2 regions of the Actinoplanes sp. NPDC024001 genome follow, and region 1 is predicted to be linked to the other one. Evidence: riboswitches for the same ligand, from Rfam matches in the RefSeq annotation. Region 1 holds a riboswitch; the other holds the start of a gene.
The links. Region 1 has a riboswitch for cyclic di-AMP ahead of AB0F81_RS28730 (C40 family peptidase). Riboswitches for the same ligand answer to the same signal wherever they lie in the genome.
Positions count from the first base shown of each region.

Region 1 (15,922 bases):
CGGCCGCGATCATCGCGATCTCCAGCGGATCTCGGACCTGATAACAGTGCTGCGCGGTGAGCGAGCCCGCCTCGCCGACGTAGTCGTCGTCACCGCACCAGTGCCGGTACTGCCAGAAACCGATCAGCGAGTACGCACCGAGCACCAGGATCGACGCGCCGGTGGCGAGACCGTCCAGACCGTCGGTGAGGTTCACGCCGTTGGACATCGCCATGATCACGAAGACGAAGACCATGACCGAGCCGACCTTGCCGACGTCCAGCCAGTCCACGTCCCGGATGAACGAGATCCGCTCGCTGGCCACCGTCTGCCCGTTGGTGCTCGGGAAGTAGAGCGCGGCGATGCCGAAGCCGGTACCGATGATCAGCTGGCCGAGCAGCTTGCCCTTGGCGCTGAGACCGTCCGAGTTGCGCTTGCGGACCTTCAGGAAGTCGTCCAGAAAGCCGACCGCGCCGCAGAAGACGAAGATGCCGAGCAGGACCAGCGCGGTCATGGTCGGCTTCTCCTGGGCGATCTGCCGCTCCGGGAGCGTGGTCAGGGCCAGGTGCCCGGCGACGTACGCGAAGACCGTGGCGATGATGAACGCCACCCCGCCCATCGTCGGGGTGCCCTTCTTGCCCATGTGGGTGGCGGGGCCGATGGAGCGGATCGGCTGTCCGGCCTTGAGGGCCGAGAAGACCCGGATGGCGATCGGGGTGCCGAACAGCGAGATGAGAAAGGCGACCGCGGCCGCGACGATGACTGCCCTCACGTGGGCTGAACCTCCTCGGAACGCCGCAGCCAGTCGGCGACGTCCCATGTGCGGTACCGGGAACCCTTGACCAGCACGACATCGTCGGCGCGCAGGTCCTCCTTCAAGATCTCGATTGCGGCGTCCTGGTCGGCGGCGAGATACGCCGTGCCCGGCCACCCCGTGAAGCCGGCGGCACCGTCCAGGATCGGCCGGGCGTTGCCGGCCACCGCGATCAGCCGGTCCACCCCGAGCTCGGCGGCGAGCCGCCCCACCTCGGCGTGCCCGGACACCTCGAACTCGCCGAGCTCGGCCATGTAGCCCAGCACGGCGGTGGTGCGCCGGCCCTCGCCCATCGCGGCCAGCGCCCGCAGCGCGGCCGCGGTCGACGACGGGTTGGCGTTGTACGAGTCGTCGATGACCCGCACGCCGTCCGGCCGGTCGAAGACGTCCATCCGGCGGCCGGAGACGATGCCGACCTCGCCGAGCGCGGCGGTCAGCTCGTCGAAGTCCATGCCCGCGGCGAGCGCCACCGCGGCGGCGGCCAGGGTGTTCGCCACCTGGTGCCGCCCGGCGACCGCCAACCGGACATTCCCCGATTTGTCGCCGGAAACAAGCTGGTACGAGGCGCGCCCCGTGGAGTCCACGGCCACCTCGGTCGCCCGCAATGCCGCCGAGGAATCCTCGCCCACAGCCACGACGGCAGCGGAGGTGCGGGACGCCATGGCGGACACCAGCGGATCATCAGCGTTCAGGATCGCGACACCGGACGACGGCAGCGCCTCGACCAGCTCGCCCTTCGCCAGGGCGGTCCCCTCGACCGAGCCGAACTCGCCGATGTGCGCCGCGCCGACGTTCAGGACGACGCCGATCCGCGGCTGGGCGATCTCGGTCAGGTACCGGATGTGGCCGATCCCCCGGGCGCCCATCTCCAGCACCAGGAACCGGGTCTCGGTGGTCGCCTGCAGCACCGTGTACGGAAAGCCCAGCTCGTTGTTGAGCGACCCGGCCGGCGCCACGGTCGGCCCGAGCCGGCCGAGCAGCTGCCCGATGTAGTCCTTGGTCGTGGTCTTCCCGGACGACCCGGTCAGCCCGACCACGGTCAGCTTGTCCAGCCGGGACACCACCACCCGGGCCAGGGCGGCCAGCGCGGCGAGGGGGTCGGCGACGACGACGCCCGGCGCACCGGTGTCCCGGGTGCCGAGCACCCCGGCCGCGCCGGCCTCGACCACGGCGGCGGCGAAGTCGTGCCCGTCCACCTTCTCGCCGGCGAACGCGACGAACAGGCCACCCGGGCCGACCTTGCGGGAGTCGTACTCGACGGGCCCGGTCACGGTCACCGTCTCCGCGGCGTTGACCAGCCGGCCGCCGGTGATCTCAGCGATCTCGGCGAAGGTCATGGTAATCATGGTCGGCCCTCCAGCGCGGCGGCCAGCTCGATGCGGTCGTCGAACGGCAGCACCTCGCCGTTGACCTCCTGGCCCTGCTCGTTGCCCTTGCCCAGCACCGCGATCACGTCGCCGGCCGCGGCCATCCGGACCGCCTCGTCGATCGCCGCACGACGGCCGGCCACCTCGACGACCTTGGCAGCCGTCGCCGCGCCCTCCGCCCCGGCGCGCACGGCAGCGCGTACGGATGCGGGGTCCTCGGTCCTGGGGTTGTCGTCCGTGATGATCACCAGGTCGGCGCCCTGCGCCGCGGCCTCGCCCATCAGCGGCCGCTTGCCCTTGTCCCGGTCACCGCCGGCGCCGATCACGCAGATCAGCCTGCCGCCTCGCGTCGTGGCCAGCTCGCGCAGCGCGGCGAGCGCGGCGACGATCGCGTTGGGCTTGTGCGCGTAGTCGACCACGCCGAGCACCTCGCCGGGGGCCGCGACCTGCTCCAGCCGGCCGGGGACGCCCCGGCAGTCGGCGATGCCCCGGCCGGCGACCGCCGGATCGACACCCACCGCGACCAGCAGCGCCAGCGCGAGCAGCGCGTTCGCCACGTTGTGCAGGCCGGGCAGCGCCACGCCGGTCTCCACCACGAGACCGTCCGGGCCGTGCGCGAGGAACCGCTGGCCGAAAGCCGAGGGCGCGATGTCCGAGGCCCACCAGGTCGCGGACCGGTCGCCGGCCGCGGAGTAGGTGACCGTCTCCGGCTGGTAGAGCGGCCGCAGCGCCGGGTCGTCGTGGTTGAGCACCGCGACCGCGGACCGGCCGTCGAAGAGCCGCGCCTTGGCCGCGAAGTACTCCTCCGACGTCGGGTGGAAGTCCAGGTGGTCCTGGCCGAAGTTGGTGTAGCCGCCGGCCGCGAACCGGATCCCGTCGGCCCGGCCCATCACCAGGGCGTGGCTGGAGACCTCCATGACCACGGCCTGCACGCCGCGTTCCAGGCCGGCGGCCAGGATCGCCTGCAGGTCGGTGGCCTCCGGGGTGGTCCGCACGCTCTTCACCACGAGCTCGCCGATCCGGGTCTCCACCGTGCCGACCAGGCCGGTCACCAGCCCGGCGGCCCGCAGGCCGGCCTCCACCAGGTACGACGTCGACGTCTTGCCGGCCGTCCCGGTCACGCCGATCATGGTGAGCCGCCGGGACGGCTCGCCGTAGATCGCCGCCGAGGCCGCGCCGAGCACCGCCCGCGGGTCGTCGGCGACCAGCACCGGCAGCCCGGCGGCGAGCGCGGCGTCCCGCCCGGCCGGATTCGTCAGGACGGCCACCGCGCCCGATCGCGCGGCATCGGCGATGAACTCCGCGCCGTGCCGGTTCGCACCGGGCAGCGCGGCGTAAAGATCGCCGGGACGGACTGAACCACTACTGTGCGTGACCCCGGTGACCTCAGTGTCACCACCGGTCAGCGCCGCCGGCAGCAGCTCGGCGAGCTGCTGCAACGGGTACGGCGCGACGGTCTCGGGTCGGGGAATGCCGGACACGGCGTCAGACCCTACCCCGTGCCGCACTGGTTCCTGTCAACGCCATGCGGCCAGGGCTCATGGATGGATCTTGAAGGTCGGCGGCTTCGTACCGGACGGTGGCACATGGTTACGGAGCAACGCGAAGGACATCATCTGGCTGAACGCCGGGGCAGCCACGTCGCCACCACCGCCGGAGGAGACGTCCATCGACACCGCGATCACGTACCGCGGGTCCTCGGCCGGCGCCATCCCGACGAACGAGCTGGCGTTGTGGCTGGTGTACTGCCCGTCGATGAGCATCTTGCCGGTGCCGGTCTTGCCCGCCACCCGGTAGCCGGTCACCGCCGCGGCCTTGCCGGTGCCGCCCTTCACGTCGACCACGGCCTCCATCATCGTCCGCAGCTCGGCGGCCACGTCCGGATCGAGCACCTTGCGGGTCTCCGGCGCGGCCGCCTCGCTGACCTTGCCGTCCTTGCCGGAGATGGTCGCCTTGATCAGGTGCGGCTGGATCCAGGTGCCGTTGTTGGCGATCGCGCCGTAACCGGCCGCCATCTGCATCAGCGTGGCCGACACGCTGTGCCCGATCGGCACCGAACCGGCCGCTGAGCCGCTCCAGTCCTCCGGCTTCAGCAGCTGCCCCTCGGCCTCGCCCGGCATGCCCACGCCGGTCGCCTTACCCAGCCCGAACTTCTGCTGGTACTCGTAGATCTTCTCCTTGCCGAGCATCTCGCCGATCAGGATCGTGCCGACGTTGGACGAGTAGGCGAGCAGCCCCGGCATCGTCATCAGGGTGTTCTTGGGCATCTCGTGGGTGTCCTCGAACCGCTCGCCACCCCGGTCGATCGCCGGGCCGATCTTCAGGGTCGACTCGGGCGTGATCAGGCCCTCCTGCAGCGCGGCGCCGAAGATGAACGCCTTGTGCGTCGACCCCGGGTCGGTGACCACGCTGGTCGGCACGTCGACCCGGTCCTCCGGCTGGTACTCCAGCGGCTTGGCCGCGTTGTACGGCGGGTAGCTCGCCTGCGCCAGCACCTCCCCGGTGCGCGCGTCCAGCACGACCGCGCCGGCCACCGTGGCGTTGCGCTGCTTCGCCTCGGCGCCGAGGATCTGCTGCACCCGGTACTGCAGGTCACGGTCGATGGTCAGCTGCAGCGAACTGCCGGGCTTGGCGGCGGTGGTCTGCTCGTAGCCGCCGGCGATCGGGATGTTCAGGTTGCCCTTGCCGGTCTCGAAGACCCGTTTGCCGTCGGTGCCGTGCAGCAGGTCGTCGTAACGCGCCTCCAGCCCGGCCAGACCGTGGTGGTCGTCGCCGGTGAAGCCGATCAGGTTCGCCGCCAGGTCCCGGCCGGGCAGGTCCCGCCGCTCGTCGCTGTGCGTGTAGATGCCGGGCAGCTTCATCGCGTCGATCCGGTCCGCGACGGCCATGTCCACACCGCGCGCCAGGTAGCGGAACTGCGTCCAGCCGCCGAGCACCTTCTTGCGCTGCATGTCCGCCATCAGCTCGGAGCGCGAGATGCCCAGCAGCGGCGACAGCTGCGCGGCGGTCGCCGGGATGCTCTGCTGCAGCCCCGGGTTCTCCGGGTCGGCGTAGACATAGCGCGCCTCGACGCTGTGCGCCAGCACCTTGCCGGAGCGGTCCAGGATGCGCCCGCGCGGCGCCGGCAGCTCGACCGTGGTCAGCCGGTCCGCCCGGGCGTCCAGCAGGCTCTTCGCCTCGGCCGGCGAGGTCGCCACCTGCAGCACGACCAGCCGCACGCCGATCGCCACGAACAGGCTCAGCGCCAGCACGGTGCCGAGCCGCAGGCGGCGGGTGCTGTTGGCGAGCTTCGGCGGCTCGGCCGGCACCGGCCTCGGCCGGCGCGGTGGCCGGCCGTTCTCCGGCCCTCGCGTGCGCTCCTTCTTCATACGCTCGGCCGCGCGCCGATCGTCTTTCTCAGGCCTCTTCGGGGTACGGCTGGGTGCGCGCCGATCGTCCTTCTCCAGCGCCTTCTGCGTACGGCTGGGTGCGCGCCGGTCGTCCTTCTCCGGCGCCTTCTGCGTACGGCTGGGAGCCCGCCGATCGTCCTGCTCGGGGGCGGGGCGGCCGCGCTGGGGCTGCTCGCGCTCCTCGGGAGGGCTCGTGGGACGCCCGTTGCGCCCGCGCGCCCGCTGACCGGTCTCGCCGCCGTCGAGCACCTGCAGCGCCGGCCGGAACGGGTCGGTGGTGCGCCCGGAACGCGGCGCCCGGCCCCGCTCGGCCACGGTCCGCCCGCGCGGGGTGTAGGCCCGGGCGTCCCCGATCGCGGAGCGCCCGCGCCGCCCGGCGCCCTCCTCGCGCTCGTCGGGAGCCGGAACCTCACGCGACGAACCGCGCCGGGGAGGTGTACCCCGGCGCGGTGTCTCGTCGTCGTCTCGCGGCGCCACGGCGCCTACCTCCCGGTGCCCGTGGTCGGCGTGCCGGCGTTGGTCAGCCCGTCCTGGGCGGTCACCGCGGGCTGGCCCCGGCCGGGCGTCGGCGTACGGATGATCTTCCCGTCCGGCAGCCGGATCATGGCGGGCGCGTCGGCCGGCACCAGGCCCAGCCGGCGGGCCGCGGCCTGCAGGTTGCCCGGGTTGGACGCCTGGATCAGCTGCTGCTCCAGCCCCTGCTGCTGCTTGTCCAGGGCGACCTTCTCCTTGCGCAGCGCGTCGAGGCGGAAGGACTGCTCCATCGTCTTGGTGTTGATCAGCAGGATGCCGAGCACGCCGACCAGCACCACGGCGATCACCGCGGCGGCGAACGTCGCCCGCGGCGCCCGGATCGGCGCCGGCGGCGCGACCCAGAGCCGCGGCCGGCCCGCAGGCTGCGGCGCGGCGGCGGTGACCTCCAGCTCGGTGACCTCCAGCGCCAGCGCGGCGGTTCCCTCCACCGCTCCGGTCTTGCCCTGCTTGCCCGAGCCGAGCACGCCCCGCGTACCCCGGCCCGCCGTCACCTGGCTCCCGGACGCGCCCTGCCTGCCCCCGCCGAGCGCCCCGCCGCGCGTACCCCGGCCCGCCGACGCCTGGCTCCCGGACGCTCCGCCGCGCGTACCCCGGCCGGCCGACGCCTGGCTCGCGGGCGCGCTGCCCCGCGTACCCCGGCTGGTTGTCGTCTGGTTGCCGGGCGTGCCCGGCTTGTCCGGTCCGAGCTTGCCGTCCTGGATCCCGGACCGGCGCGTGTCGGACCGAACGGAGAACTGGCGCACCCCCCGGACGCCAGTTCCCCGGGTCGCCGCATCGCGGCTGTCCTCACGGTCACGCCGTCCCGCCGTGGTGCGCGACTGCGCCGACCGGCCCCCCGACCGCGGCGCGTCGTCCCGCTCGCTCATGCTCGTCCCTCCCCCTCTGTTTCGCCCCCGGGCGTAACCGCCCTCGTCTCCCGCGCGTTGTCTCCCCGGGTTACTCGGGTTTCCGACCGCGGGCCGGCCCGGCCATCCGGGGCCGTTCGCGGCCGGTCCCCGGTGCCTGGTTGTGCCTACGTCCCTGCTCCTGCTCGTCGATCCGTTCCACGGCGCGCAGCTTGACCGAGGCCGCCCTCGGGTTCGCCGCCACCTCCTCCTCGCTGGGCGGCTCCGACCCCCTGGTCAGCAGCCGCAGCGTCGGACCGGTCCCGGGAAGCTCGACCGGCAGGTCGATCGGCCCGGTGCTGCGCGACCTCGCGGTGAGTGCGCGCTTGACGATCCTGTCCTCCAGTGATTGATAACTCATCACCACAAGACGCCCCTTGGGCGCCAACGCGTCCAAAGCATGAGGAACCGCCGACTCGAGGACGTCGAGCTCGCCGTTCACCTCAATACGTAGTGCCTGAAAAGTCCTTTTTGCGGGATTTCCACCCGTTCGGCGCGCGGCGGCCGGGATCGCGTCCTTCACCAGCTCGGCGAGCCGGGCCGTCGAGGTGATCCGGGCCTTCGCCCGCTCCCGCACGATCGCCGAGACGATCCGGGGCGCGAACTTCTCCTCGCCGTACTGCCGGAGCACCCGCACCAGCTCGCCCGGCTCGTACGTGTTGACGATCTCCTCGGCGGTCATCCCGCGCGACTGGTCCATCCGCATGTCCAGCGGAGCGTCCTGTGCGTAGGCGAACCCGCGATCCGCCTCGTCCAACTGCAGCGAGGAAACCCCGAGATCGAACAGTCCGCTGTGGATCGCCGGGATCTCCAGCTCGTCGAGAACCCGCGGCAGCTCGTGGTAGACGGCGTGGACCAGATGCGTACGGCCGGCGAAGCGCTCCAGCCTGCGGCGTGCGTGTGCGAGAGCCTCGGTGTCCCGGTCGAGTCCGATCAGGATCACGTCAGGGTGACGCTCGAGCACCGCCTCGGCGTGCCCGCCGAGACCCAGCGTGAAATCGACATGGACGGCGCCCGGCAGCTCCAGCGCGGGAGCGAGCAGCTCGAGGCACCGCTCGAGCAGCACCGGAACGTGTACGCCCCGCGGCTCCCCCATGTCGACCCCCATTGCCTTACCCGCCCGCGTTTCACCCGGTTCTACAGTTGCCGTTCCGGCCCGGTCGCCCATCCGTACCGCCAGATCCCCATCCGCTCATGTCCCGTGCCGGTGTCACCCGGCCCCGGACACGCGCCTGGCGCCGGGGAAGAGGCGCCAGGAGCGGGAGCGGCTGGAGATCTCGCAGTACGGCGGCAGTGGCGTCCGGGCCGGATTTCCAGCGGCCCACCGAGTGCCACGCCTTACAGTCCGCCGGGCAGCACCCCCTCCTCGATGTCGGCGAACTCTTCCTCGCTCGCCGAGAGGTAGTCGTCCCAGGACTGCTTGTCCCAGATCTCGACCCGTGTGCTGGCCCCGATCACGACGAGGTCGCGCCCGAGACTCGCGTACTCCCGCAGGTGCGCCGGGATCGTCACCCGGCCCTGCTTGTCGGGCACCTCGTCGTGCGCGCTGGCGAAGAACACCCGGCCGTAAGCCCGGGCGGCCTTGTTCGTCACCGGCGCCTCGCGCAGCTGACCGGCGATGCGCTGGAACTCCGGCATCGGGAACACGTAAAGACAGCGCTCCTGCCCCTTCGTGATCACGACACCTCCCGCCAGCTCATCACGGAACTTCGCCGGAAGGATCAGCCGGCCCTTCTCGTCCAGGCGCGGGGTGTGCGTGCCGAGGAACATCGGCCCTTCCCCCCTTGCCGTGGCGTCCGCTCCTTCGCGGTGGAGTCGGTCCGCCTCTCAACTCGGGCCGGCAGGCTTCGGTGCAAAATTCCTCGGTCCTGCCACTGAGCCCCACTCTACTCCACTTCCCTCCACCTGCAACCCGAATGGGCCCGCTCACGAGCCGTTTTCGCGCACGAAACCGCAGTTCACGGAGGGTGGCGCTGAGTGGAGGGCCCAGCCATGATCGACCCGGTCCGGTTTCCGACATCGAGCTCGGCCGGGCGGAAATGTCCCCGTTCCGAGGCTGCTCACAGCCGTTCGCGCGCTTGCGGGGAGGGAAGTGGAGCGCTCCGGGGGAGGAAAGTGGAGCGCTGCAGCGAGTGACGCTGTCCTGTTGCGCGTCGGCCGCGCGCCCGCCTCTCTCCTGTCCGCTCAGCTCTCCCCGGCAGGAAGGCACAGCCCGCTCTTCCCTCCAGGAAGGCACCGCTCGCTCTTCCCCGCAGGAAGGCACAGCCCGCTCTTCCCCGCAGGAAGGCACAGCCCGCTCTTCCCCGCAGGAAGGCACAGCCCGCTCTTCCCCGCAGGAAGGCACAGCCCGCTCTTCCGGCAGGAAGGCACAGCCCGCTCTTCCGGCAGGAAGGTACAGCGCTTCCCTAACAGGAGGCACCACACGTCTTCCCGGCATGGAGGGCCCGCACCTCCCCCCACGGAGGCACCGCACGGCAGGGACCACCATCGCCCCTCGCTCAGCCGATCGCCCAAACCAACGAGCCCGCCCACAGCGCACCGCGCGCGCCTGCCACAACCCGGCCGACGCTTACGCCTGTTCTCTCGCCCCCGGCCACGCAACCACCAGCCGGCCGAACCCCGCTTCCGTCAGGTGCCTCGCCGACGGCCGATCAGGCCCGGCCGTCGCCCCCACCTCCAACCAGCGCCCCAACACCTACCTCGCCGACGGCCGAGCACACCCAGCCGTCGCTCACCCACCCAACCAGCAGCTCAATACCCGCCTCACCGACGGCCGAGCGCGCCCAGCCGTTCGCCGAGTGTCGAGATCAACTCCCTAGGTGCCGCTCATGGTGGTTCGGCAGGTGCCCGCCGGCCCCGGAGCAGGCGGCATGATCGCACCCTCAGCCTGTGGAAGGAATGATCGCCAGCGACAAGGACGCTCGCCGATACTGCCGGGGAGCGCCCGCTCGTGAGCGCATGCCGATCTTGGTCAGCTGGCTCTCAGCGCTGTTCGAACGCCTGCAGACAGCCCTGGCGGCCAGCCGATTCCTCCAGCTGCACCCGGGACTAGCTTCGGCCAATCCGAACCGACACTGACCGTCAGCCCGCCAGCCGGTCCACCCGGCCGCGCCTGAGAGTTGCCCCGGCCGGCCTGAGACGACGCTGACCGCCAGCCGGCCCACCCAGCCGCGCCCAAGAGTCGCCCCGGCCAGCCGGAAACGACACTGACCGCCAGCCGGCCCACCCAGCCGCGCCCAAGAGTCGCCCCGGCCAGCCGGAAACGACACTGACCGCCAGCCGGCCCGGGACTGTACGAATAACGGTGTAACTCCTGATCAAGGAGACACCTGATGACCATGACGATCGATGCCGCCGTGGATACTTCGGCGGTGGCCAAGAAGAAGGATCCGGCGGCGCCGGAGGGTGTGGACGCCGAGTTGGTCGGCCGGCTGGTGGAGCAGGCCCGCGCTGCGGGCTTGCAGCTGACCGGCGAAGGCGGTCTGCTGCAGCACCTGACCAAACGGGTGATCGAGGCCGCCCTGGACGGGGAGATCACCGATCACCTCGGCTATGACAAACACGATCCGGCCGGCAAGGACGGCGGGAACTCGCGTAACGGTGTGCGGGCCAAGACGGTGCTGACCGATGTCGGCCCGGTCGAGATCACCGTGCCCCGCGACCGGGACGGCTCGTTCGAGCCGCAGATCGTCCGCAAGCGGCAGCGCCGGCTGACCGGTGTCGAGGACATGGTGCTGTCGCTGTCGGCGAAGGGTCTGACGACCGGGGAGATCAGCGCGCATCTGGCCGAGGTGTATGGCGCCGAGGTGTCGCGGCAGACGATCTCCACGATCACCGACAAGGTGATGGACGGCATGGCCGAGTGGCAGAACCGGCCCCTGGACCGCGTGTATCCGGTGGTGTTCCTGGACGCGATCAACGTCAAGGTCCGTGACGGCAAGGTCGCCAACCGGCCGATCTACGTGGCCCTGGCCGTGACCGCCGAAGGCACCCGCGACATCCTCGGGTTGTGGGCCGGCGACGGCGGTGAGGGCGCCAAGTTCTGGCTGAGCGTGTGCACCGAGTTGAAGAACCGCGGCGCCGAGGACGTGCTGATGGCTGTCTGCGACGGCCTGACCGGCCTGCCCGATGCGATCAACACCGTCTGGCCACGGACGGTGGTGCAAACCTGCGTGGTGCACCTGCTCAGGAACTCGTTCAAATACGCGTCGCGTCAGCACCGGGACGCGATCGCCAAGGCGTTGAAGCCGATCTACACCGCACCCACCGAGGCCGCTGCCGAACAGCGGTTTCTGGAGTTCGCCGAGGTCTGGGGCGAGAAGTATCCGGCGATCGTCAGGCTGTGGGAGAACGCCTGGGCCGAGTTCGTGCCGTTCCTGGCCTTCGACACCGAGATCCGCAAAGTCGTCTGCTCGACGAACGCGATCGAGAGCGTGAACGCCCGGATCCGGCGGGCCGTGCGGGCCCGCGGGCACTTCCCGAACGAACAGGCCGCGTTGAAATGCGTCTACCTCGCCGTGATGGCCTTGGACCCGACCGGCGCCGGCCGCCGCCGCTGGATCACCCGTTGGAAACCCGCCCTCAACGCCTTCGACCTCGCCTTCGACGGCCGCCTCACCGCAGGCCGCAACTAACCCATATAGATCGAGTTACACCGTTATCTTGACAATCCCGCCGGCCCACCCAGCCGCGCCCAAGAGTCGCCCCGGCCAGCCGGAAACGACGCTGACCGCCAGCCGGTCCGCCCGGCTGCGCCTGAGAGTTGCCTCGGCCGGCCGGAGACGACGCTGGCTGTCAGCCAAGCGGGATCCACCGTTGCTCGGAGCGGTGCTGCTGTCGGCCGGAGGCAGGGGGAAGGCAGGTGGTCGTAGATGGTCGCGGGGACGCGAGCGAGGCGGCGGTAAGAGGTAAGAGGAGCGGGGAAGGTGATCGGGTGACCGGCAGCCGATGTGATGGCAGGAGCCCGGAGCGGGGTCCGCGGTCGGGCGTCCTTGCGGATCTGCTCCTGGACGGCGCCGCCGCCCACCCCGGCGGCGGGCGGAGCCGCGACGCGGCTGGCCGGCAGCGCTCAGCAGAGGGACAGCGGCCCGGCCGGAACAAGCGACGACGGATCAACCCCGGGAACGCCTGTGGGGCACGACCCGAACCGGGTCGTGCCCCACAGGCGTAGTTCCTCTTCCTTACTTACTACTGTCCCGCACGCTGAACCAGCCGCGGGACCGCGCACCGCTCACGCAACGAGACGGCGCACCACGTAGTTCTTGCTCCACATCTTGTGCTTGCCGACCCGCGCACCACTGTGCGGGGAGTCGTAGATGTAGCCGTTACCGGCGTAGATGCCGGCGTGGTACCCGTACGAACCCTTGCGGAAGACGATCAGGTCGCCGATCTGCTTGTTGCCCTTGGAGACGGCCTTGCCGTACTTCTGCTGCGAGTTCGCCTTGTGCGGAAGGCTCTTGCCGACCGCCTTCTTGTAGACGTACTTCGTGAAGCCGGAGCAGTCGAACCGCTTGGGGCCGGCCGCACCGAACAGGTACAGCGCCCCGGTGTGCTTCTTGGCCTCGGCGAGGACCGCGGCGCCGCCGGGCCGGACCGAGACCTTGACCTTCTTGGTGGAGACCGGGCTGTAGCCGGTGCCACTGAAGTAGGTCCGGATGGTCACCGCCGTGCTGGGCCTCATGGTGAGGCTGACCGCACCACTCTTGACGGTGGCCTTGTCGACGGTCCGCCACGCGCCCTTGCTCCAGCTCTGGAGCCGTACGGTGCCCTTGGCGACCTTGCCCGTACGCGGGTTGATGACCTTGGCGGTGACCTTGAGGGTGGAGCCCTTGGAGAGCTTCCGGGTGCTGAGCGAGGCGCTCAGCTTGGGCTTGACCTTCGCTGCCGCCGAGCTGGCGGCGACCGGGACGACGCTGGTCGGCGTCGACGCCGCGGCGGGCGATGCGGCGACCAGCTGGCCGGCGCAGAGGCAGAGACCCAGAGACAGTGCGACAGTGCCGGTACCGACGGACATGCGACGGCCCCGGCGCGAACTGTGTTCGTGCACGGTAGAGAATTCCCTCCGGCACGCCTGCGAGGTTAGCTGTCGGGTTCGGGCGGGAAGGTTGCCCGGCCGCCGGAGCGGCTTCACCCCAAGGTTGTCCCGAATGCGCCGCCTGACTGCTGCGGTGCGGGACGGACCGGTAATGGGTCCCCCGTCCCTGCCCCCTGATGCCTTGTGTCTTTCGGTGCTTAAGGCGGTCGCGTCGTCCGGTCCGGGGCAGGGCTCGGCGTGAACCGGTTCGTCGCGACCGGCGAGCGTTTGCTGCCGGCGGAACCTTGCTACCTGAATTCCGGCTTGATCGTCAGCGTGGGGACAATCACGCTACGTAATTGGCACACTGGGGACTGTCCAGTTTGTTAGCTCAGCGAGACAAATGCCGCGACGCAAAGCGATGAGCCAAACACGCAGCGTCTAGGGTTACGGGTGAACCAGAACACAGAAAAAGTCCGGCGCAACCCCGGTTCCTCGCCGGAAACGCCCGGACCGGGGACAATGCGGCCGTGTGCTGATCTTGATGGTCTGGCAACTCGACGTAACAATTGCGTCCGGTACCCTCGCTGGCGTGACGGACGGGAAGATGCCTCTCATCGCCAAGGTCGCGACCACCGCGTCGAAGACCGCGGCAGCGCTCTCCAGGGCAGCAGGACGCGGCGACGGCTCGGTGATCGGCGGCTGGATCGGCCTCAAGATCGACCCGGATCTGCTGGCCCACCTCTCGTCCGGCCGGGCTGTGGCGCTCGTCTCCGGCACCAACGGCAAGACCACGACCACCCGGCTCACCGCCGCCGCGGTCGGCGTGCTCGGCCGGGTCGCCACCAACTCGTTCGGCGCGAACATGCCGACCGGCCACACCTCGGCGCTGGCGAAGGAAGGTCACACTCCGTTCGCCGTGCTCGAGGTCGACGAGCACTACCTGGCCCAGGTGATCGACTCCACCCGGCCCAAGGTGGTGGCGCTGCTCAACCTCTCCCGCGACCAGCTCGACCGGGCGAAGGAGGTGGCGATGATGGCGCAGCTGTGGAAGACCACGCTCGCCGGCCACCCCGAGATCCGGGTGGTGGCGAACTCGGACGACCCGATGGTGGTCTGGGCCGCCAGCAGCAGCCCGCAGGTGACCTGGTTCAGCGCCGGCCAGCGCTGGCTCGACGACTCGTTCGTCTGCCCGGAGAGCGGCCACCCGATCGAGCGCTCCGGCGGCGAGTGGTGGTGCACCGGCTGCCCGCTGCGCCGTCCCCGCCCGAACTGGGTGGTCGAGGACGAGGGCGTGATCGACCCGCGCGGCGACTGGCACCTGGTCAAGCTCCAGCTTCCGGGACGGGTCAACATCGGTAACGCGGCCACCGCGCTCGCGGTCGCCGCCGAGTTCGGAGTCCGCCCGATAGAGGCGCTCCCCCGCCTCTCCCGGGTGACGTCGATCGCCGGCCGCTACGCCCAGGTGGACCGGGACGGCCGCAACATCCGCCTGCTGCTGGCCAAGAACCCGGCCAGCTGGCTGGAGGCGTTCGACATGGCCGACATGGCCCCTACGCTGCTCTCCATCAACGCGCGGGACCCCGACGGCCTGGACACGTCGTGGCTGTGGGACGTCGATTTCTCGCCGCTGCGCACCCGTCCGGTTCTGATCACCGGGGACCGGGCCTACGACCTGGCCGTCCGGCTCCAGGTGAACCAGGTGCCGTTCCGGCACGTACTCAGTTTCGACGAGGCGCTGCGGGCGGTACCGCCCGGCCGCCTCGAAGTGATCGCCAACTACACGGCGTTCCAGGACATCCGAGCGGAGTTGGACCGTGTCAACTGAGGCCCTGCGGATCGTGTGGATCTACCCCGATCTTCTGTCGACGTACGGCGACCGGGGCAACCTGCTGATCCTGGCGCACCGGGCGGCCGCCCGTGGCATCCCGGTCGAGACCTACGAGGTCCGTTCCGACCAGCAGATGCCGTCGACGGCCGACATCTACCTGATCGGCGGCGGCGAGGACGGCCCGCAGGCGCTCGCGTCGCAGCGGCTGATCACCGACGGTGGTCTGCACCGCGCGGTGAACCAGGGCGCGTCGGTTCTTGCCATCTGTGCCGGTTACCAGTTGCTCGGTCACTCGTTTTTCGCCAAGGGAGCGAAGTGCGCGGGACTGGGACTGCTGGACCTCTCCTCGGACCGCGGCGTCACCCGTGCGGTCGGCGAGTTGCGGGGCGACGTCGACCCCCGGCTCGGCCTGCCGCCGCTGACCGGATTCGAGAACCACGGCGGGCGTACCCACCTGGGCGCGCACGCCGCGCCGCTGGCGCGCGTGACCGCGGGCGTCGGCAACGACGGCCAGACCGAGGGGGCCTGGGCTGGGAAAATCCTGGGAACCTACTCGCACGGACCGGCGCTCGCTCGCAACCCAGCGATAGCCGATCTGCTACTGCGTTGGTCCACCGGCGCGGATAGGCTTGCGCCCCTGGACGACAGCTGGGCCGACCGGCTGCGGGGTGAACGGCTGGCTGCGGCCGGCACTGTATGACCTGTCTTTGACCGACGAGCGTTGGGGCGGTATGCCTGCATGACCGACATCCTGATCGCCCCGCGGGGCGTTGACTCCGCGGACCCTCAGGCCGTTGCGCAGGCTGCCCCGTCGGGCTGGAAGCGCCGTCTCGTCCGGTTCGGCACGCTCGGCGTCGTGGTGGGCGCCCTCGCGGTGGCCGCCACCACGCTCCCGCTGCGGGAGATCGGCAACAGCGTCGACACCCTCGGCCCGGGCGCGCCGGCCGCGGTCGCGGTGGTCGGTGGCCTGCTGCTCTCCGTTCTGGTCCCGCGGACGGCGATCACGCTGCTCTGCGGTCTGCTTCTCGGCGCGGCCACGGGCGCGCTCGCCGCGCTGGCCGCCGCGATCATCGCGGCGACCGCCACCTACTACGCGGGCCGCTGGGCCGGC
Region 1 covers NZ_JBEZZB010000082.1:14,849-30,770, forward strand. The annotation lists gene mraY (phospho-N-acetylmuramoyl-pentapeptide-transferase) at 1-751, opposite strand, end outside; gene murF (UDP-N-acetylmuramoyl-tripeptide--D-alanyl-D-alanine ligase) at 748-2,139, opposite strand; gene AB0F81_RS28700 (UDP-N-acetylmuramoyl-L-alanyl-D-glutamate--2,6-diaminopimelate ligase) at 2,136-3,599, opposite strand; gene AB0F81_RS28705 (penicillin-binding transpeptidase domain-containing protein) at 3,699-6,026, opposite strand; gene AB0F81_RS28710 (hypothetical protein) at 6,032-6,826, opposite strand; gene rsmH (16S rRNA (cytosine(1402)-N(4))-methyltransferase RsmH) at 7,020-8,075, opposite strand; gene mraZ (division/cell wall cluster transcriptional repressor MraZ) at 8,306-8,737, opposite strand; gene AB0F81_RS28725 (IS256 family transposase) at 10,339-11,601, shown strand; gene AB0F81_RS28730 (C40 family peptidase) at 12,198-12,980, opposite strand; cyclic di-AMP (ydaO/yuaA leader) riboswitch at 13,020-13,207, opposite strand; gene AB0F81_RS28735 (MurT ligase domain-containing protein) at 13,588-14,808, shown strand; gene AB0F81_RS28740 (glutamine amidotransferase) at 14,798-15,511, shown strand; gene AB0F81_RS28745 (VTT domain-containing protein) at 15,551-15,922, shown strand, end outside.

Region 2 (15,922 bases), on a different contig from region 1:
GCGGGACGTGGACCGCCACGGTCTGGTCCGCACCCGCTCCGAGGGCGACCGCTGCCGCAGCTACCAACTGCTGGCCTGCGGAGGGCTGTCCTGGCAGAGCGGGCCACGGCTGGACGCAATCGACAGGGTGGACGGGTCAAGGTCGTCAACGAATCGCTGGGGCGCCACGTCGGCGACGGCCTGCTGTGGGCCGATCGGCTGAAGACGGCAGCCGCAGGCGATACAGCGATCTTCGACCTGCTCCCGAGGTCCTGCCGCCAGTGCCCGCGGAGGAGATCCGCCTGCCCGTCTCGACGCGGGCGCGGGCCGCCCGGATCGTGACCGCCACGGTGCAGTCGATCCTCGCCGCCCCCGCACCAACGACATAGTCGCGGCCGAGAGCTGATTGCGGAACTCGCCCACCGGCGAGGCCCGCGCCACCGTGCGGTGGGCGGGCCTCGAAGGCGTCGGCGGGATTCGGCCGTCACGGCTGACGCCGTTGGAGCCTAGGCAGGCGTACGGCCAGGGCAGCGGTCGCGGCGGCGAGGGTGAAGCCGGTCCACGGCTGGGCTGCCTGCAACGCGAAGCCGGTGACGGCGAAGGCCGGGAGCAGGACGGCGTAGGCGACGCCGTGCCAGCGCAGTCGCCGGTCAGTACGGGCGATCGCGGTGCCGAGGACGACCGCGGAGACGATGAGGAAGAACGTGGCGGTCAGGGCTACGGCGAAGAAGGTGGGGCCGTAGGCGGTGTCGGCGTTGAGGGCCGGCATGCCGGGCGTGCCATCGAGGTGGGCACGGCCGATGCCGGGTTGGACGAAGGTGGCGCTGCCGAATGTGGCGGCCAGGAACACGTTGGTGACGGTGGTCAGCACCAGGCCGGTGACGGCGGTGCGGGCGGCGCGGCCGTGCGAGATCAGCGTGGTGACCGCGGTCACGCCGAGGACGGCGAGTGCGGCGCCGAGGATGCTGGCGCCGAGATGGCTGATCAGGAACACGTCAGTGGTGATGTAGCGGGCGTAGGCGTCGAAGTCGTCGACCGAGGGCTGGTGGGTCCAGGTGCTCAGGCCCAACAGCAGCGCGTAGGCCGGCAGTGCCCATAGTCCGGCGCGGGCGGCGCGGCTGGCGGAGCCGGTGATGGTGACGGGGCTGGCGACTGCCAGGGTGGTGGACATTGCGATCATCTCTTTCGCTAAGCGTGACGGACGTGTCGATGGCAGTGCTGGCGCCGTGCTGCGGGTCCGGTGCTCCGCCGGGGCCTGTTGCCGGTGGTCCCGGCGGAGCACTGGTACAGCACCCGCCGGTCATCGGGGTGCCGGCGTGTTGTCCGGCTGCGTGGCCGGTGCACGGTCGCGGCCGGTGAGGGTGATCGCGGCTAGGACGGCGGCTGCGGCGGCGATGCCGGCGGCGCCGAGCAGGGCTGTCGAGTAGCCGTTGGTGAGGGCCGTCGGGTCGCCGAGGGTGTCGGCGCCGTGGGCGGCGGCCAGGGCGGTCATGGCGGCCAGGCCGAGCGCGGAGCCGACCTGGTAGCTGGTGTTGACGATGCCGGAGGCCAGGCCACCTTCCTGCGGGCGGGCGCTGGACAGGGCGGTGCCCAGCGACGGGATGAAGGCCAGGGCCATGCCGAGGGCGGCGACCAGCGAGGCGGGCAACACGTCGGTCAGGTAGCTGCCGCTCGGGCGGATCAGGGCGAGCCAGCCGAGGCCTGCGGCCAGCATCGCCAGTCCGCTGACCAGCGTGGCCTTGGTGCCGAACCGGCCGATGACCCGCGGTGCGAGGACGATCATGCCGGCCATGATGAGGACGGTCATCGGCAGCAGCGCGGCACCGCTGGGGAAGGCGCTGTATCCGAGGACTTGCTGCAGGTAAAGGTTGAGGAAGAACCACATCGGGATCCACGCCGCGCCGAGCAGCAACTGGGCGAGGTTGGCAGCCGACAGGTTGCGATTGGCGAAGATGCCGAGCCGCATCAGCGGCTCCCGGCGGCGGGCCTGAATGGCCAGGAACGCGGTCAGCAGGGCGGCGGCACCGGCAAGGGTGAGCCACGTCTGGCTGGTGTTCCAGCCGATCTCGGGGGCGCGGACGATGGCGTAGACGGTGGCGGCTAGGCCACCGGTGACGGTGAGCGCACCGGCCAGATCGAGGCTGCCGGGTCGGTTGCCGCCGGCGGGCATGAGTGCCGGGGTGGCGACCAGGGCGAGCACGGCGATCGGGATGTTGAGGTAGAACACCCACGGCCAGCTGACGTATTCGGTGATGACGCCGCCGAGGAACACCCCGGCGGTACCACCGGCCGGTGCGGCCGCCCCGTACAGGGCCAGGGCCTTGGTGAGCTCGGCGGGCCGGTTGCCGAACAGCATCATCAACAGCGTCAGCGCCGACGGGGCGATCAGCGCGGAACCGGCCCCCTGAACGGCCCGGGCGGCCAGCTCCAGTTCGACGGTGCCGGCCAGGCCTGCGGCAGCGGATCCGGCGAGCAGGACGGCCCAGCCGGTGGCGAAGATGCGGCGGGCGCCGTACAGGTCGGACAGGCGGCCGCCGAGCAACAGCAGGCCGCCGAACGCGACGACGTAGGCGTTGAAGACCCAGGACAGATTGCTCGGTGTGAAGCCGAGGTCGTTCTGCATCTTCGGTAGGGCGACGCCGATGATCGAGGTGTCCATGATGACCATGAATTGGGCGAGGGCGATGAGCGCGAGTGCCCACCACCGGTGCGGACTGCGGGACATGACCGAACCTCCTAAGTACCCCCAGGGGGTATCCTGTTCGGCGTCATTGTTACCCCCGGGGGGTATACGGGGTCAAGGGCGTCCGTCGATTGACTTCCGCGTCACAGCGCTGGACTGCCGCTTTACTGGGATACCCTAGGGGGGTACGGTAGCGGCGGCTGGAGGGAGCGGGCCATGGCTCACGGCTACTACCTGAAGCGGCTGCGCCGCATCGAGGGCCAGATCCGGGGCCTGCAGCGCATGGTCGACGACGAGACGTACTGCATCGACATCCTCACGCAGGTGTCCGCCGCGACCAAGGCGCTGCAGACCGTGGCACTCGGGCTGCTCGACGACCATCTCGCGCACTGCGTCGTCGACGCGGCCCGCGACGGTGGGCCGGGCGCCGACGCGAAGCTGAAGGAAGCCTCCGACGCCATCGCCCGGCTCGTCCGGGCGTGACCGCTCCCCCGGCTCGGTACCAGTCACACGACAGCGAGGAGAAGCCGATGTGCGGCAGCGATACTGCTTGCGCCTGCGCCACCACGACCCCGGTCACCGAACTGGCGACGGTGCCGGACGGCACGCGAACGGTGTATCAGGTCGCCGGGATGACCTGCGGCGGCTGCGCCGGCCGGGTCAGTAAGCAGCTCACCGATGTTCCCGGCGTGCGTGACGTCAGCGTCGACGTCGCCACCGGGGCGGTCACGGTGACCAGCGCCGCGGCGCTCGATGATGACAGCGTGGCTGCGGCCGTCGCCGCAGCCGGCTATCAATTGGTGCGCTGAGCCTCCGCGTCAGCCATGCCGCGAGAACGTCTGGCGGAAGGGTGTCTGTGAATCCTTCCGCCAGACGCCGCAGCATCCCCCGGCGGCTCACGGAGTCACAGCAGTGCCCGCAGGTCGGTGATGAACCGGCGGCTGGCGGCCAGGGGCGCGAATCGGCCCGGGACGTCGGATGTCTCCTGCCGCCACGTGTCGGCGGCCTGCGGATCCGTCGCGGGCTCGGACGGTGGCCGGCTGTGCACAGCGAGCCGGGTGGGGTGACGCCGGTCGTGGCGGTTGCTGCCGGGCGGCGAGGCCGCAGACCGGCCGCGTAGGCGCCCAGTAGGCGCGGGTCGTGGGATGTGTGCACCAGGTCGCGGTATTGCTCGGGGACCGGCAGGCCGCGCAGATAGGTGTCGACGTCGGTGCACAGCCCGGTAGCGGTATCGGGTATCGGGTATCGGGTATCGGGTCGACGGCTACCACGGCGTGGCTGTCGGCTGGTGGGGGCGGGTAACCGGGTCACGTTACGACATCGCGAGCTCGGTGGCCGCCTGGTCACTCCGGCGGGCGCGGCACCGCCGGGACGCGTCCGCAGCCGAGACGGGTTCATACCGGTGCCGGGTATCTTGCACGGCATGAGTGAGGCGAAACCGGCCGGGCCACACGGGTACTCGGCGGAGAAACAAGCGCTGATGGCCCGGCTGAAGCGGGTCGAGGGTCAGATCCGCGGACTGCAGCGGATGGTCGACGAGGACACCTACTGCATCGACATCCTGACCCAGATCTCGGCCGCCAAGAGCGCCCTGCACGCCGTCGCCGTTGGCCTGCTCGAGGACCATCTGCGCCATTGCGTGGTCCACGCCGCCGCCGAGGGCGACGTGGACGCCAAGATCAAGGAAGCGAGCGCGGCGATCGCCCGGCTCGTGAAGTCCTGAGCCGGCCACCCGTTCCTACCGACCGGGTCCAATCCATTCTCGCAGCTGCGGCGCGGCCTGCGCCGAGTCGACCGACCCGACCGCGCGTTGCTGCTGCCCGCCCGCGTGGGGTGCGGTAAAGATCGGCGCGGCCGCAGCCGAGACCGGTGTGCGCTCATTGCGCAGTAGGGCACAAAGCTCTCGCCGGTCGGCTGTCGCCGAGGCCGCCGCGGCCCGGCGCCGCCGCTTCCGAACGGCCAGCACCGCGGCACAGGTCAGCAGCATCAGAGCCGCGGCGATGAGTGCCGTTCGTAGTCCTGCGGGGGATTCGATGCTTGACTGCACAACGGCACTGTCGGCAGGAGTGGCCGTACCGGTGCGCATCGAGGTCCGTCGCGGCGGCTTCGTCGACGCGACAGACCGGGGAACTCTGCCGGGGCCACGTCCAGCAACCGCGTGCAAATCGGAGTGTTCCCCTTCACAGATCAAAAGCACTCTGGGCTGACCAAGCATGAGCAGCGGGTGTCGACAAACCTCGCACTGGTCTTCCAATCGGACACACCTCGTCACCTCCGTCACTGATCGTGATCGCCTTCCGGAGCCGGAACCGACGCCGCCTGGGCTATCAAGGAGGGGCGGCGGGCACAGGTTCGCCGGTCGTGCCGACCTGGACCACGCCGAGCCCTGCCCCGGTCCGGCGGCGCGAGAGGAGCATGACGAGTCATGAGGCAATCGGGGGCAGGGACGGGGGAACCACCATCGGTCCTCGACCGGCACGCCGTACTGCGGCGGCCGGGCTATGAGGGCCTTGGGGTGAAGCCGCCAGCGTGCGGCCGGGCAACCTTCGCGCCCGAATCCGACAGCTAACCTCGCAGGCGTGCCGGAGGGATTCCTTCACCGTGCACGTAAGTACCCTGAGCCGGCCCGCCCGTACCCTGGGAGTCGGCACTCTCGCCCTGTCCGTGGGTCTCGGTCTTCTGACCAGCGGGCTCGGCACCCCGCAGTCAGCCTCCGCCGCGACGCCGTCCTCGACGGTCGCACTCACGCAGGTGTCCTCACAGACCAACGTGGCATTCAGCCAGACCGGCATCACCGTCAAGGCAGCGGCGTCCCAGGCCGCCAAGTCCAAGGCGGCCGCGAACCGGGTCATGACCGAAGCGGCGAAGCACAAGGGCAAGAAGTACAAGTTCGGCGCGGCCGGGCCCAAGCGGTTCGACTGCTCGGGCTACACGATGTACGTCTACAAGAAGGCGGCTGGCAAGAAGCTGCCGCACAAGGCCCACCTGCAGCAGCGGTACGGCAAGGCCGTCGCCAAGTCCAACGCCCGCCCCGGTGACCTCATCGTCATCCGGAAGGGGACGAAGGGCACGCACGCCGGCATCTACGCCGGTGGCGGCAAGATGTGGGCAGCACCGCGAACCGGCAAGACCGTCACCAAGCAGAAGATCTGGAGCAAGAACTACGTGGTCCGGCGCCTGGTCTGAGTCGGTTCCCCCAACTGACCGCACGTCGCGTCCGGACATCACACAGCGCCGCCTGCACCCTTCCTTGACGGGGGTGCAGGCGGCGCTGTCGTACGACTAATTCGTGATGCTGGTGAAGCGGCGCAGCCGCAAGTTGTTGGCGACGGCGAACCGCGAGCTGAACGCCATGGCCGCTCCGGCGATCATCGGGTTGAGCAGGCATGCCGCGGCCAGCGGCAGCGCCGCGACGTGGTAGGCGAAGGCCCAGAAGAGGTTGCGACTCGCCGGTCAGCATGCCCGCGGCGGCGGCCGAGGTGCCGTCCTCGATGACACCGTCGGTGGCGATCTTCTCGCCCGGCCGCACCACGAACCGGTCCCCCACCGCGAGGTCGGCGACCGGGATCCGCCGTTCAGTGCCGCCGCGCAGCACCGCGACGTCCTTGGCGCCGAGTTCCAGCAGGGCACGCATGGCGGCGCCGGCACAGCGCTCGGGGCGGGCCTCGAAGTAGCGGCCGGCGAGGATGCACGTGGTGATCACGGCGGCGGCTTCCAAAGATCCGTTTCGTTCTGCCGGGTTTCGCGGAGTTGCCACGCCGTCTCGCACATACCGTGTACGACACCGACCGCGCAGGCCAGTGGGCCGGGGCGGCCAGGCGCGTCAGGCCTGGCCGTCCGCGGATCGACGGGATCAGAGGCGTGCGAGGACGGTCGTCATCATGGCGATCTCGGCCTGCTGATCGGTGACGATCTTCTGCGCGAGGGCCTTGGCCTCCGGGTGGGAACCCTGCGCCACCTCGGTTCGGGCCATCTCGATCGCGCCCTCGTGGTGGCTGATCATCATGGTCAGAAAATCCTTGTCGCATGCCGCGCTCTTGGCGTCCATGAGCTTTTCATGGCGGCGTCGGTCATCAAGCCGGGCATCGCGCCGTGGTCCATGCCCGAGCCCATGCTCATGTGCGGCGTCGGCGGTGTCCGGCCGGAGTCAGCCCGCGGGGCTTGTACACCGAGAGCGCCAGTGCGATCAGCAGCAGGATCGCGGCGCCGGCCGCATGAACGAGTGGTGACGCGGTGGCGGTCATCGGCGGTCCGCCGTCCGCCGCGACGCGCGCCGTATCGGCGAGAGCTTCGAGAGTCCGCGTGTATAGCAGCAAGACGGCGACGGCGAACGCGGTGAGCACGAGTTTGACGACCACCCAGTAGTGCCGGACCAGGCCCCACACAGTGATCAGGGACTGGGTCACCCCGGTGATCAGACTCGCGATCCCGAACGGGACCAGCACGTACCAGCCGAGCTGCTCCAGGATCAGGTAGACGGCGTTGACCGTGCGCGGGTCGTCGGCGGTGACGGCCAGGCCGGCTAGCACGAGCGAGGCCGCAATGGCACCGAGCCATCCGACGGACGCAGCGATGTGCAACAGCAGACCCGTCCGGCGCAGCCCCACCGGCAGCCTCACCCCGGCTCGCCGTCGACAGCAGCCGGGACCGACCCATGGCCCAGATGGCGACCGGGACCATGACCGGTCAGCACCGCCACCCCGATCACGACCAGTAGCAGCACGCCGAGGACAAGAAAGACCTTCACCCAGCGCGGCATAGCCTCCTCGGGGACCCGCTCTTGACCTGGCATCTCCTCACCCTCCCGGTTTTGCGATACAGAGTGTCTTGAGAATGACAGAGTGAGTTGCGACCGGCAATGCGTACGATGCAGGAGTGCCGAAGTTGTGGGACTCGACCGTCGAACAGCACCGCCACACTGTGCACGCGGCCATCCTGGACGCCACCGCCACCCTCATCGCCGAACACGGTCTGGCGGTCAACATGTCGCAGATCGCGGCGCACGTCGGCATCGGCCGGGCCACGCTGTATAAGTACTTCCCCGACGTGCAGACCATCGTGGCCGCCTGGCACGAACGTCAGGTCACCGCCCACCTCGACCAACTCACCAGCGTCGCCGCGGAAGACCGCGAACCAGGCGAAAGGCTGCGGACCCTGCTGGCCACCTATCTACGGCTGTCCAGCACCGGGGCGCATGCCGAGCACGACGGTCGCGACCATGGGCCGATCTCCCAGGTTGCGATAGCCCTGCACCGGGCCTCGCACATGCCGGCAGCCCATCAGCGGCTGCACGAACTCGTCACCTCAGTCGTCGCCGACGCCGTCGACGCAGGCGCCGCCCGTACCGATGTACCGCCAGCCGAGCTGGCCGCCTTCTGCCTGCACGCGCTGGCGGCCGCACACTCGTCGTCGTCAGCTGACAGCCGCGAACGTCTGCTCGAGGTCACCTGGTCCGGCCTGATGCCACCACGGTGACCACGAGGCTCCCGCACCTTTAGGTCGATGCCTGACGGTCGTTGGACAGGTCAGGTGCCGGGACGGCGCCCGAAGGTGTGCACACGGACGCCCGTCCGCAGCTGATCCCACATGGCCACGGCGTCGCGGTGCGGTCTTTGCGTGCCGTGCGTGAGTAGGCAGCGGCGTGGCCCGGCAGCATCGCTGCCAGGGCCACGCCAGCCGGTGGGGTGGGACCGTCAGGTTGGTTTACTGCTGTTGCGGGGTCAGGTTCACTCGGCGCAGCAGTTGGGCGTTGAGCGCGACGACGATCGTCGAGGCGCTCATCAGCACCGCTCCGATCGCCGGGCTCAACGTGACCCCGGCCCAGGCCAGCACGCCGGCGGCGAGCGGGATGGCGACGATGTTGTAGCCGGCCGCCCACGCCAGATTCTGGATCATCTTGCGGTAGGAGGCTTTCGACAGCCGGATCACGCCGGTAACCGCACGCGGGTCCGACGAGGCCAGCACGACGCCGGCGGACTCGATCGCCACGTCCGTCCCCGCCCCGATCGCCAGGCCGACGTCGGCTCGGGCCAGTGCCGGGGCGTCGTTGACACCGTCGCCCACCATCGCGACCCGCAGGCCGCGGGCCTGCAGCTCGGCGACCGTACGGTCCTTGTCGGCCGGCAGCACCTCGGCGAACACCTCGTCGACGCCGGGGCGGAAGCCGAGGTCAGCGGCGACGGCCTCGGCCACCGGCCGGGCATCCCCGGTGATCATCACAATCTTGCCGATGCCGGCACGGCGCAGCTGTTCGATGGCCTGCCGGGCCTCCGGGCGAACCTCGTCCTCCAACGCGAACGCACCGATCACCTCGGGTGTCGCGCCGTCGGTGACGTGCAGCAGGTGCAGCACCGCCGCACCCCGCGCCGACCACTGCGCGGCCGTTTCCTGCAAGCCGGCGGGCGCGGTGGCGCCGAGCTCACGCAGCAGGGCCGGGCCGCCTACGGCGTAGGTTTGGGCGTCGACGACCGCTTGGACGCCGCGGCCGGTCAGCGAACGGAACCCCGTCGCTCGATCGTGCAGGCCCCGCTCGTGGGCGACTGCGGTCAACGCCCGGGCGAGCGGGTGTTCGCTGTCGGCCTCGACCGCTCCGGCGATGCGCAGCACGTCGGTGTCGGTGAACCCGTCGACTGCGGCGGTACCGGTCACGGTGTGCGCGCCCTTGGTCAGGGTGCCGGTCTTGTCGAACAGCACCGTGTCGACGGTACGCATCCGCTCCAGGGCCAGCCGGTCCTTGACCAGGATTCCGGCCTTGGCCGACAACGCCGTCGACAAGGCGATCACCAGTGGGATCGCCAGGCCGAGGGCGTGCGGGCACGCGATCACCAGCACGGTCACCGTCCGGACGACGGCCTGGTCCACGTCGCCGAGCAGCCACCAGGCGACGAACGTCAGCACCGCGGCCGCAGTAGCGATGTAGAACAGCATCGCCGCGAACCGGTCCGCCAGCACCTGCGCTCGCCCGCCTGCGGCCTGTGCCTGCGCGACTAGCCGGCTGATGCCCGCAAGGGCGGTGTTCTCCCCTACCGCGTCGACGCGGACGCGGATCGCCGAGTCGGTCGCGACCGTGCCGGCCACCACCCGGTCGCCTTCGCCGCGCGGGACCGGTCTCGACTCGCCGGTGATCATCGATTCGTCGAGTTCGGCGGCGCCGTCGACGATCCGGCCGTCCGCGGGCACCCGGGCGCCGGAGCGGACCAGGACGGTGTCTCCGACGGCGAGGTCAGCGACCGGCACCCGCTCGATGCTGCCGCTGCTGTTGAGGCGTTCGGCGTCGTCGGGCAGCAGCGCGGCCAGCGCGGCAAGGGCTCCCTGGGCCTGGCCGATCGCCTTCATCTCCTGCCAGTGGCCCAGCAGCATGATGGTCACCAGCGCCGCCAGTTCCCACCAGAAGTCCAGGTCGAACAGGCCGAGGCTGGTGGCCAGCGACGCCGTGTAGGCGACCGTGATCGCCATCGAGATCAGCAGCATCATGCCCGGAGCCCGGTCACGGACCTCGCTGACCGCGCCGGCCAGGAACGGCCAGCCGCCGTAGAAGAACACCACGGTGCCCAGGATCGGGCCGACCCAGGCCATGCCGGGGAAGTCGAGGCTGTAGCCGAACCAGTCCATGATCATGTGGCTGGTCGCAACGATCGGGACGGTCAGGGCGAGACTCAGCCAGAACTTGCGGCGGAAGATCTCCGGGTCGTGACCGGCGTGCTTGTCGTGGCCCTCGTGCCCGTGACCGGCGTGGTGCCCGGCGCTGGGCCCGCGGGCATGGTGGTCGTGACCGGCGGTCGCGTGATGAACCTTCTCATGGGCGCCCGCGTGATCGAGCGTCGCGGCGGCCGCGTGATGCTCGTGGCCGTGCTGGTGGATGTTGTCGTGTTCGCTGTGGGTCGGCATGTCGACCACCTCCGATGATGAAGGTATACCCCCCGGGGGTATAACCGCAAGAGCGGAAGGATCTGCGGCGGTCCACTACGGGCCCACGGCGGGGAGCCCCGCGGCACACCCGCACTCCATGGACCTCCCCCTCCCACAGGGACTCCCCGACAGCAGGGGCAGCCATCACGCTCGATACAACCGGCGCGACGGCCGAGGACCGCGAGGCGAGTCTGGACAAGACCTTCAAGCGATGCGGATGCCGTAACCAGCAGCGCAGACGTCGAGAACAAACGCCCACGGCTGTCCGACCGCGGCCACGGCTCCTGGTACTTCCACTGCTCGGCGCCCAACCTGTTCGGCCGCTCCGAGCGGATCCGCCGTGGCGGTTTCATCTCGCAAGCCGCCGCCCGAACCACACGCGGGTGTCGTGCCCGCGCTCCTCGCCGGGCGAGCTGATCGACGCCGACCGCAGTCCGCGCGCCAACCGCTCACGGCAGATCGCGCACGCATCGACCGGGTGCTGCGCTCCTTCGGCCTCCCCTGATACCTACTGCTCAGCACGGTCCGTGAGGCGCAGCTCGCGCCCGAGCTGCCCCTCCTATAAGATCCGCGACCATGGATTTTCATGATCGATTCCGGCATGCGGCGAGCGGCGAAGGTTTCCCCGAGGAGGAAGTCGCCGCCTTTGCCAGCGTGCTCCGGTTTCGGATCGTCGCCGGCGAACACGAGGCGGGCCCTCGTGCCGGGAGGCTCGGCGGGCTGCCTCAGCTACCGGCCGATATCGCCTGGCCGTCGGACACCAACGGCAGCCCACTGCCGTACCGATTCTTCCTGGACTGCGCGGCCTTGCCCACGATCCCCGGCATCGCGCTGCCCGCCACGGGTTCTTTGCTGTTCTTCCTGGACGCCGAATCGGCCATGGATGCCTGCTCCCCCGCCGGCGAGAAGGAGTTCGCGCGCGTGATCTACGTGCCGGCCGGCACCGAAACCGCGACGCGCGACGCAGCCGACCAGCAAACCGCCCCGGAACAGGACCTGTTCGCCACGATCCAGGCGCATCTGCCCGACTGGATCGCGAAGCCGGAGCAATACCTGCACGGCCTCAAACAGCAGATGGCCTTCGCCATGCCGCACCGCCGCGAGATGCGCGCCCTGGCCCTGCGACTCTGGCCCGAGCAGCCCTGGGCGCACACGGACGTCCAGGTCGGCGGATACAGCATCTCGGCGCAGAATCCCCCGGAATGGGTGCTCGCCGACGCCGACCGCAAGAAACAGATCAGCGCCCTGCCGTATCCGGAGAACACGGTCGCCTCCGACAAAGAGGAGTTTCGGGTGATGCGCGAATGGGTGCCGCTGGCCCAGTTCGGTGTACCCGAGGAAGAGTACGTCAACGGCCGGTTCCTGATTCGCCACGAAGACCTCGCGGCCCGCCGGTTCGACGAGGCGCTCTCCTTCAGTGAGTTCACCGAATGACCGACCAACAAGGCGGCAACCGTCGACCGGATCACTGAGCCTGAGCGTGCTGGGGCCTGGGACGCTTGCAGGCCGTCCCGCCGGGATGAGGCGCGAGCGCCGTTCGTCTTTCATCGTTACTCTTGGACTCATCTTCGGTCCGCCCGAGTCACGAAACTCTGAGCCGGAATTCATATGCGTCGAATGTCCCCTCCGCCGTACCTCGTGGTCGGCCGCGCCCAGCTGCTCGGCCTGCCCGGACCGAACGATGATCCGATCACTGCGGAGGCCGTCGGCGCCGCCATCGGCGACGAGTTCGCCGTCGAGTTCGACCCCCCATCGGTCGTCCACGGCGCAGCCCTCGACACCTTCGACCGGCGGCTGGCGGCGGCCGGGCTCGCCCTCTACCACCTGTCCGACCCGGCAGGTCAGCGGCTCGTGCTGATCTCGGAGAAGGGCGGCGAGCCGTTGACGACGCCGATCGCGGACGCGCGCTGGCCGGCGCTCGTGAGCGCCCTGCCAGCGGGTGGGATTCGTGACGCGTTGGCGCCCGTGGCGACGATTCGCGCTCTGATGGTGCTCGACGGGCAGACCCACCGGCTGCGCCAGGGCGCGCTGCGCAACGAGGATCGCAAGATCCTGGTCAGGTTCGAGCTGGTCGAGCACGCCACGGACGCGGCGGCGAGCACGTGGCTGAGCGTCAAACCCCTGCGTGGGTACGGCAACGAGGCGCGAAACGCGGCCCGCCTGCTCGCCGCGGCGGGACTGTGTCCGGTCAAGCCGGCCCCGGTCGTCCCGCCCCGCGACGACACCGGTGCGCGGCAGATCCGAATCGGCCGGTCCGCGCCGGCGACCAAGCTACTGGTCACCGAATGGTCCGCGTACCTCGCCACGATCCGCGCCAACGTTGCAGGGGTGCTCGACGACGTGGACACCGAGTTCCTGCACGACCTGCGGGTCGCGGTCCGGCGCACCCGTTCGACGCTGAAACTCGGTCGCCCCGCGCTGCCGGAAGGCGTGTCGGAGCATTGGGAGCCGGCGTTCAAGTGGCTGGGCGACCTGACCACCCCGGTCCGCGACCTCGACGTCTACGAACTGGGCCTGCCCGAGATGGCCGGCTGGCTGGTGGCCGCCGACGCCGACGACCTGCAGCCCTTCGCCGACCAGTTGCGGCGCCACCGGTCGGCCGCCCGGCGCAGCCTGGTCCGCGGGCTGCGCTCAGCCCGGTTCCGGAGCACCCTGTCCAGCTGGGAGGACACGCTGGCAGAGCTGTCCGGATCCGCGCCCGCCTCCGCGCCGAAACTCACCGTCGGCACGCTGGCGAACCGGAGCATCGGGCGAGCCTATCGGCGCGTGGTGCGTGACGGTGCCGCCATCGGACCCGGTTCACCGCCGGAGGCGCTGCATTCGCTCCGCAAGCGGTGCAAGGAGCTGCGCTACGCCCTTGAGCTGTTCGCGCCGGTCAGTGACGACACCGCCCGCAAGCGCGTGGTGTCCGACCTCAAGGACCTGCAGAACGTCCTCGGCCGGTTCCAGGACTCCGACGTGCAGCAGCAGACGCTCTACGGTTTCGCCGAACAGATGCGGGCGGCGAACGCACCCACCAGGGCCCTGCTCGCGATGGGTGAACTCGTCGCCCATCTGGGCACGGACCAGCAGCGGGCCCGCGCCGACTTCGAAAGGGCGTTCGCCCGGTTCAGCCGACCGGCCGGCCGGGACCGGATACACCTGGTGAGGACGGGCCGATGAAGGTGCTCGCGATGTACAACATCAAGGGCGGCGTCGGTAAGACGACCACCGCGGTCAACCTGGCCTACCTGGCGGCGCGCGAGGGGCAGCGTACGCTGCTGTGGGACCTTGATCCCCAGGCGGCGGCCACGTTCCTGTTCCGGGTGCGTCCGCGCGTGAAGGGCGGAAGCCGGGCTCTGCTGACCCGTGGACGCTCGCTGGCGGCGGCGCTGAAGGCGACCGACTTCGAGGGCCTCGACCTGCTCCCTGCTGACTTCAGCTACCGCAACATGGACCTCGAACTCGACGACACCAAGAAGCGGACACGACAACTCGGCCAGCTGATCAGCACCCTGTCCGGCGACTACGACATCGTCTTCCTGGACTGCCCTCCCAGCATTTCCCTGGTGTCGGAGAACGTCATGCACGCGTCCGACCTGCTCGTCGTCCCGCTCATCCCGGCGACCCTGTCGCTGCGCACCCTCGAGCAGCTGACCAGCTTCGTCGCCGAAGCCGGCGGCCACCAGCCGCAGGTCAAGGCCTTCTTCTCGATGGCCGACCGCCGCAAGAAGCTGCACCGCGACGTCATCGCCACGCTTTCCCGCGACCATCCCCACGTCGCGCAGACGATCGTGCCGGCGTTGTCGATGATCGAGCAGATGGCCGAGCAGCGTGCGCCCGTGCCCGCTTTCGCACCGCGCAGCCGCGCCGCGATCTCCTACGAGCAGCTGTGGGCCGAACTCCGCCCGTCATAGACCCGGCAAGCCGGCGAGCACTATCGGCCCGTCGCACGATGCTCGAACAGCCGCTCCCGTTGGACCTCACGTGACTTCAGCGCTGTCTCGATCCGGTCCAGTTGCTCCGGCGTGGCAGGCAGTGCGTACACCTCGCTGATGAACCGCGCGAGGTCCGGCCGATAGTCGTGCCCCCAGGCCCGGTAACGTCCGGGCACCTGCGCGTTCTTCATGTCGATCAGCAGTTGGAAGAACGTGGTGATCGGCCGCCACCGGATGCCCGGCGGGATTCCCCGAGGACTCGTCCCCTCGACGTCCTCCGGGCGCGGCCGGTCCGCGCCGAGCCAGCGGGGCGGCGTCGCGAGCAGGTCCAGCCCGAACTTGGTCACGCCGTCGTTGTCGTGGCTGAGCATGACGTAGCGCAGCCGGGCTCGGCGCTGCGGGGCGATTGCTGCCAGCTGGGCGTAGTCGTTGACCACGGCAATGGTGTCGCGGTCGACGTCGAGCCGGTCCGCACCGGTGACCTGGTGCATCCACCCGCTGCCGTACGGCGTGCCGATCCACAACGCGCGATCGATGCCCAGCGCCTCCAGACCCAGCGTGCCCCAGTGCAGGAACACGTCCTGGCTGGTGTGTGCGCCGAGGCTCTCACCGAACAGGACCACCCGCGGCCGCGGTTCCGGACGGCGTCCAACCTCCTGCAGGATCCTGAGCCACAGCAGCCGGTTCTGCTCGCGGGCTGCCTTGACCATGCCGAGCGACAGCGGCGACGGCCGCTTGGAATACTGCATCGTCACGGTGGCCACGTCGCCCAATGCCAGGTACTGCGCCGCCGCGACCGCCACATAGTTGACGTAGCCGGTGCCGGTCGGTGACACCAGCATGAGAAGCGAGCGGCGGAATGCGCCGGTGCGGTTCAGTTCCGCGAGCGCGAGGTCGACCCGTTCGCGTGCGGTCGGTGCGCTGTCGAGCCCGACGTAGACCTGCACCGGTTGCGCCCGGGCAGGCTGACCCATCACCGTCTCGATGGACAGGTCGGGCGTGCCGGCCGGGGCGTCGGGTACGGGCGCGGGCCGCACGTAGGCGAGCCCGTGCCGGCGGCCCTCGCGCCCAAGGCTTGCCCACGACACCAGGCTGCCCGGGCCACCGCTGATCGTCGGAGCGACCCACCGGGTCGCCTCGTCGGCCGCGAAGACCGGCTGGTCGGCCGACGTGTCCGCCTCGATCCGCCGCATCGCCCGATGCCAGAGAGCCGAACCGCCCACACCGAGGGCGAGCAGGAACGCACCGTGGCCCAGCAGCCGCCAGACCTCGACCGGGCCGGGCAGCGCCGCTGCCATCCGTCGGCCGAACTGATCGGTCAGCAGGTGTTCCGCATAGGCGGCTGCGCTCATGCCGGCGACGACACTGCCGGCCACGGACAGCGACCGTAGCGCCGATGGCGGGTCGGCCGTACCGGGTCGCTCCGATGTTCGTA
Region 2 covers NZ_JBEZZB010000072.1:29,200-45,121, reverse strand. The annotation lists gene AB0F81_RS26640 (hypothetical protein) at 464-1,150, opposite strand; gene AB0F81_RS26635 (MFS transporter) at 1,280-2,704, opposite strand; gene AB0F81_RS26630 (metal-sensitive transcriptional regulator) at 2,879-3,145, shown strand; gene AB0F81_RS26625 (heavy-metal-associated domain-containing protein) at 3,193-3,471, shown strand; gene AB0F81_RS26620 (metal-sensitive transcriptional regulator) at 4,086-4,385, shown strand; cyclic di-AMP (ydaO/yuaA leader) riboswitch at 5,081-5,257, shown strand; gene AB0F81_RS26615 (C40 family peptidase) at 5,264-5,848, shown strand; gene AB0F81_RS26610 (hypothetical protein) at 5,952-6,083, shown strand; partial or broken gene AB0F81_RS26605 (heavy metal translocating P-type ATPase) at 6,096-6,380, opposite strand; gene AB0F81_RS26600 (DUF305 domain-containing protein) at 6,516-6,710, opposite strand; gene AB0F81_RS26595 (DUF2269 domain-containing protein) at 6,778-7,281, opposite strand; gene AB0F81_RS26590 (hypothetical protein) at 7,278-7,454, opposite strand; gene AB0F81_RS26585 (helix-turn-helix domain-containing protein) at 7,538-8,137, shown strand; gene AB0F81_RS26580 (heavy metal translocating P-type ATPase) at 8,366-10,549, opposite strand; gene AB0F81_RS26575 (YwqG family protein) at 11,147-12,004, shown strand; gene AB0F81_RS26570 (CHAD domain-containing protein) at 12,188-13,732, shown strand; gene AB0F81_RS26565 (AAA family ATPase) at 13,729-14,466, shown strand; gene AB0F81_RS26560 (alpha/beta-hydrolase family protein) at 14,487-15,922, opposite strand, start outside.
Region 2: linked by a shared signal. The riboswitch ahead of AB0F81_RS26615 (C40 family peptidase) and the one ahead of AB0F81_RS28730 (C40 family peptidase) in region 1 are both predicted to bind cyclic di-AMP.